DNA from 2 places in the Paenibacillus sp. J31P13 genome. Region 1 is predicted to be linked to the other one. Evidence: a T-box and tRNA genes for the amino acid it is inferred to sense, from the RefSeq annotation. Region 1 holds a T-box; the other holds one or more tRNA genes.

Region 1 (3,275 bases):
GCACTGGCTATCATTTGTTACCGATTTGAGCAAATACGATGAGAAGATTTGGAATCAGAAAATTGCTCCAGGGAAGTGGTCCTTTCGCGAGGTAGTCTCACATATTTTGCAGTGGGATGACTATTTCTATGAAGAAGCGATTGCTAAACTAGGAACGGGCAAACCGCTTACGGTTAAGCATTTGGATTATGACGAATTTAATGAGAGAGCCAAGACATACGGGAAGCAAACTTCCATAGAGGAATTGACAAGCGGAGCTGTAAGAAGTCGCAAACATATACTAGACGCAATAGCTGGATTAACAGATGAGCAATATGAAGCCATGTATACAGATGGAGACGGGAATCCATTTTCAACAGCGCAATATTTGAAGGATTTTATTTGGCATGACCAGCATCATAAGGGGCAGATTGCGAATCGTCTTCATTTTCGAATCGAGGAAATGAGCTTGAACGGTTGGCCGGCACTGCAAACGCTCGTCTATGATGGGTGGCTGCTTCGGTTTAATGAGGGTTATACGAAACGTTCTAATTCTATTCAGGCAATTTATGGAAACACCTTAGAGCTTGAGGAAAAGCTATTGAAATGTGAACAGTGGTATGAGGGACAAGGGAATCGTACGGTTTTTAAAATAACGCCTTTCATTCAACCGGCAACGCTGGACGAAGAGCTTGCTTCGCGAGGGTATGAGCAAGTCGATCGTACACTTGTTAAAATGATGCATCTGGACCAATTGCAAATACCGTCAGATGCTGACATTTGGTTTGAAGAGGAATTGTCAGAAACATGGTTGGATGTCGTTACGATGTTTAATCGGCTTTCGGATAATCAGAGAGAGGTTACCCGGAAAATGCTGGAGCAAAGGTCGCCGTTTCAGCGCTGCTTTGCCATTTTGCATCAAAATGGAATACCTGTTGCATGCGGCTTAGCCGTCATCGAGGATGGCTGGATCGGCTTATATGATATCGTTACGGATCCAGAGAAACGGAACCTTGGCTTTGGGACACAGCTCATATCGCATATTTTGCATTGGGGGAAGAACAATGGTGCGAAGCAAGGCTATTTACTAGTAGTAAAAGATAATGCCCCAGCTAATCGACTTTACGATAAAATAGGCTATGTCCAGCAATATGAATATTGGTACAGAGTACAAGCGTGAACATACGGTTCTCTTGACACCGAACTCCCTGATCCTTATAATCGAAGTAATGTTTTATACATATGGAGCGTTGAAGAGGAACAGTAATTTCGTGTGTGAGGCAAAGAGAGCCGGTGACTTATGGTGCAAGCCGGACCTGCAGCGAAATGAAGCTCACCTTGGAGCTGTGCGGCATATGTATCGATGCTTGTCATCGATATACAATCGTACCGTTTGGCCTGCGATAAAGGCGACAAGTGAGCGAATAGGCAAAGCATGCCTGACGCTAACTAGGGTGGTACCACGGGAGAACAACCTCTCGTCCCTAGCGATTATCGCTAGGGGCGAGAGGTTTTATGTTTTTAATACAGTATGAGATTATTTTTAGGGGGACAATTACAGATGAGTCAAGAACAGCAAACACAAGGCTATAATCCGCTTGTTGTCGAGCCGAAATGGCAGCAATATTGGGATAAGAACAAAACCTTTCAAACGACAGAGGACGCAGATAAACCTAAATTTTATGCGTTAGATATGTTCCCATATCCATCTGGAGCAGGTCTTCATGTAGGACATCCGGAAGGCTATACAGCTACAGATATCGTATCCCGTTACAAACGAATGAAGGGCTACAATGTGCTTCATCCAATGGGTTGGGATGCTTTCGGTTTGCCGGCGGAGCAGCATGCACTGGATACAGGGCAGCATCCGCGTGACATCACATTCAAGAATATCGATAATTTCCGCAGACAAATCAAATCACTGGGCTTCTCGTATGACTGGGATCGTGAGATCAGCACGACAGATCCGGAATACTACAAATGGACACAATGGATTTTTATTCAATTGTATAATAGAGGACTTGCTTATTCTGCTGAGGTTTCCGTTAACTGGTGTCCAGCACTGGGTACTGTGCTTGCGAATGAGGAAGTTATTAATGGTCTGAGCGAACGTGGAAATCATCCGGTTGTTCGCAAGCCTATGCGTCAGTGGATTCTGAGAATTACGGAATACGCAGAGCGTTTGTTAGAGGATTTGGAAGAGCTGGATTGGTCCGAGAGCATTAAGGATATGCAGCGCAATTGGATCGGTAAATCTAAAGGTGCGGAAGTAACCTTTGATATTGACGGACATGATGCAGCACTGGTTGTTTTTACAACACGTCCAGATACGCTATTTGGTGCGACATACTGCGTATTAGCACCTGAGCATGAGCTTGTTGCAAAAATTGTTACAGCGGAGCAAAAAGCAGCTGTTGTGGCTTATCAGGAAGCAGCAGCACGGAAAAGCGACCTGGAGCGTACAGATCTCGCCAAAGATAAATCAGGTGTGTTCACTGGAGCTTACGCCATTAATCCTGTAAATGGCGCGAAAACACCGATCTGGATAGCAGATTACGTTCTTGCTGGCTACGGAACAGGCGCTATTATGGCGGTACCAGGTCATGATGCTCGTGACTGGGAGTTTGCTAAGCAATTCGACCTTCCTATCGTAGAAGTCGTGCAAGGCGGGGATATTTCGAAGGAAGCCTATGCTGGCGATGGCCCGCATGTCAATTCTGAATTCCTAGATGGTCTGACAAATGAAGAAGCAATTGCAAAAATGATTCAACACTTGGATGATTCAGGCAAAGGTAAAGGAAAGATTACTTATCGCCTGCGCGATTGGTTGTTCAGCCGTCAACGCTACTGGGGTGAGCCGATTCCAATTCTTCATTTGGAGGATGGCACGATGAAGACCGTTCCTGTGGATCAGCTTCCGTTGCTATTACCGGATGTAGATGCGATAACGCCTTCTGGAACTGGCGAATCTCCTCTTGCGAACGTAACGGAATGGGTTAACACCATTGATCCAGAAACAGGCATGAAGGCACGTCGCGAGACGAATACAATGCCGCAATGGGCAGGAAGCTGCTGGTACTATCTGCGCTTCATCGATCCGAAGAATGACAAAGAGCTTTGCTCGCCAGAGAAACAAAAGGAATGGTTGCCGGTTGATTTGTATATCGGTGGCGCAGAGCATGCTGTTCTTCACTTGCTCTATGCTCGCTTCTGGCATAAGGTGCTTTATGATATCGGTGTAGTAGATACCAAAGAGCCGTTCCATAAATTGGTAAACCAAGGTATGATACTTGGCA
Region 2 (3,275 bases), on a different contig from region 1:
TGTTTGGTTCAACTGTGCTCGTACCGAATATACTCGGTGTCGACCCTGCGATCTGTTTGCTAATGAACGGTATCGGAACATTGCTTTATTTATGGATTTGTAAGGGCAAAATACCAGCTTATCTTGGATCAAGCTTTGCTTTCCTTGGACCGGCAGGTTCCGTTATCGGCGATACAGCTGGAGGCGGCGGCAACTATGCAGGCGCTCTAGGCGGCTTTATCATTGCCGGAGTCATTTTTACAATCGTTGCGTTTATTATTCAAAAAGCTGGCACGGGCTGGATCAATGTTGTATTCCCACCCGCAGCTATGGGAGCAATCGTTGCTGTTATCGGACTTGAGCTTATTCCAACAGCAGCAGGAATGGCAGGCTGGATTGCCAAAAGTGGTCAAGAAGCAACCTGGGCGGCTGACGCGAAAATTATTACCTTATCGACGGTTACTCTCGCCATTACTGTACTTGGCTCTGTTCTCTTCAGAGGGTTTATGAAGATCATTCCGATTCTGTTCGGTATCATCGCGGGGTATGTACTTGCCTATCTGATGGGCTATACGAACTTCGGTAAGGTCGGTGCTTCAGACTGGGTTCAATCGCCTACCTTTACATTTCCAGAATTTCAGTGGACAGCTATTATCATAATTGCTCCAGCTGCGCTAGTCGTTATAGCAGAGCACATCAGTCACTTGGTTGTAACAGGAAATATTGTCAACAAAGATCTTTCCAAAGATCCTGGTCTTCACCGCTCTATGCTCGGCAATGGTATTTCGACGATGTTATCTGGATTCACGGGATCTACACCAAATACTACATATGGAGAAAACATCGGTGTACTCGCAATTACGAAGGTCTATTCCACATTCGTAATCGGCGGCGCAGCGGTCATCGCAATTCTCCTGTCCTTTTCAGGTAAGTTTTCAGCTTTAATCTCCAGTATCCCTGAGCCGGTTATGGGAGGCGTATCCCTGCTTCTATTCGGAGTTATCGCCTCGTCAGGTCTTAGAATGCTGATTGAATCAAAAGTTGATTACAGCAAACCGACTAACCTTTTCTTGACTACAGTCGTTCTAGTTACAGGTCTCAGCGGTGTTACCCTTAACGTTGGAGATATGTCGCTCTCCGGTATGTCTCTCGCAACGGTAGTCGCAATCATTCTCAGTCTATTGTTCAAGATATTCGAAGTATTGCGTATTTCAAATGACACTGAAGAAGCAGGTCATTAAGATAAAGAAGAGGAGACCCGAATATCGGGTCTCCTTTTTTTGTGATTACATTTAACACAGAATATAGAATAACGATTCATATTACCTCAAAAAGGGTAAAGTACTTAGGAAGCTGAAATACAAGGGAGCTGATTATGATGGAAAACAAACAACTTGAACAACTTATCTCAGAAGCGTTGGATCGCCATAAGTTTGGCTCCTTAGCTACGGTTGAACAGAATAAACCGAAGGCACGCTACATGGCTGTCTTTCATGATGGGCTTACCGTTCATCTCGCTACGAACCGCAAGACACATAAGGTTGAAGAGCTGAAACAAAACCCGAATGCCTTTTTACTGCTGGGCTTCGACGGTACTGGACCTAAAGAATTGATTGAAATAGAAGGAACAGTTGATATTACTAAAAATGACGAACTGCGGAAGTCCTTATGGAATGATGAGATGAAGAAGTGGTTTAACGGCCCTGATGATCCTAATTACGTCATCTTAGATATTCAACCATCTCGTATCGAATACACTGGAAAAGACCAAGAACGCCATATATGGGAAGGTTAAGCTTCTTAGTGGCTATTCAACAATAGAGGCAGGCTGCAGCGGATAGAATGATGGGGGCAAATGATGCCTCAATCATTCTATCCGCTGTTTCATTTGAGACGGTCAATGCGAGGAACACACTTAAAAAGAAATAAAAAAAAGCCTCTGCTTGGGAGCAAGGGCTTGTATAGTATAAGATATGGTGCGGTAGACAGGATTTGAACCTGCACGTCCTTTGGACACTACCCCCTCAAGATAGCGTGTCTGCCGTTCCACCACTACCGCACATTTGGTTTGTCGACCCTTCACCGCATTTGCCTTGAGAGTGTGAGCAAATGGTGAGCCATGAAGGATTCGAACCTTCGACACCCTGATTAAAAGTCAGGTGCTCTACCAGCTGAGCTAATGGCTCTAATGTGACTGAAATTAAGCTCTTAGAGCTATTTCGCTTGAGGATAGATGGTGACCCGTAGGGGAATCGAACCCCTGTTACCTCCGTGAAAGGGAGGTGTCTTAACCGCTTGACCAACGGGCCATTTCATACATAATGATCAGTGTTGTTGAGACAACAAAAATGATTATATCAGCATTTCAACTGAAGTACAAGCTTTTTTTTGAATAAAAATCAAAGCACGTAGCAATGATTCCTATTCAATTGTCTCCGCTTTAAAAACGTTATCCAATTTGTCTTCTGGAGTCAGTCTTTTTTTCAAAGGAACTTTAACATCTCTGCCCAATTCTTTGAAGAAGGTCTCAACATCGCATTCAACTTTGTCTACAAAGACAGTAAGAATACCTCTGTTAATAATCGCTTCGTTACCTTCTGCCGGAACCGTAACTTCAATAGAATATTTCTTCATCAAGGTGTTGCTGTATCGACCGAAAATCTCAAGCAATTCTTCGTTGTCGAATTTTGCAATTGCTGCTTGTCCTTTGTTCGTGAAATTCAAATGTAGTTTCATGTATACAGCTCCTCATCTCTAATGATGTATCTGTTTGACTTGTTATGGTGCCCAAGAACGAAAAAACCACTCTCTAATCAGATTTATGATCTGAATATAAAGTGGCATCATATATCAGAAAAGTGTTAACATGTGACACCTTCTAAATTCACCTATATACATGGGCAAAAGTAAATTATGGTGCGGTAGACAGGATTTGAACCTGCACGTCCATGGGACACTACCCCCTCAAGATAGCGTGTCTGCCGTTCCACCACTACCGCACATTTATAATTAGTGCTTCCTTCGCTTCCATTCCCTTCAAGATCTGAAGAAAAATGGTGAGCCATGAAGGACTCGAACCTTCGACACCCTGATTAAAAGTCAGGTGCTCTACCAACTGAGCTAATGGCTCTCAATGTGACTGAAATTGAGCTCTAGAGAGCAATTTCGCTAAGAGGAAATTGGTGACCCGTAGGGGAATCGAACCCCTGTTACCTCCGTGAAAGGGAGGTGTCTTAACCGCTTGACCAACGGGCCTTAAATCTTTAATGCATGTCCGCTTCGCCACTAGACTGCAA

Evidence for each region. A T-box is a leader RNA that pairs with one kind of tRNA and senses whether it is charged. The one in region 1 lies ahead of leuS (leucine--tRNA ligase), so its partner is inferred to be a tRNA-Leu.
Region 2: it encodes a tRNA-Leu, which carries the amino acid that the T-box ahead of leuS (leucine--tRNA ligase) is inferred to sense. The anticodon was not compared.

The regions. Positions count from the first base shown of each region.
Region 1 is NZ_JBWDNR010000002.1:167,857-171,131, forward strand. It holds gene AC0YOD_RS06850 (GNAT family N-acetyltransferase) at 1-1,159, shown strand, start outside; T-box leader at 1,221-1,468, shown strand; gene leuS (leucine--tRNA ligase) at 1,541-3,275, shown strand, end outside.
Region 2 is NZ_JBWDNR010000006.1:84,392-87,666, reverse strand. It holds gene uraA (uracil permease) at 1-1,220, shown strand, start outside; gene AC0YOD_RS20105 (pyridoxamine 5'-phosphate oxidase family protein) at 1,358-1,774, shown strand; tRNA gene AC0YOD_RS20100 (tRNA-Leu) at 1,954-2,038, opposite strand; tRNA gene AC0YOD_RS20095 (tRNA-Lys) at 2,090-2,165, opposite strand; tRNA gene AC0YOD_RS20090 (tRNA-Glu) at 2,214-2,288, opposite strand; gene AC0YOD_RS20085 (hypothetical protein) at 2,401-2,715, opposite strand; tRNA gene AC0YOD_RS20080 (tRNA-Leu) at 2,894-2,978, opposite strand; tRNA gene AC0YOD_RS20075 (tRNA-Lys) at 3,034-3,109, opposite strand; tRNA gene AC0YOD_RS20070 (tRNA-Glu) at 3,160-3,234, opposite strand.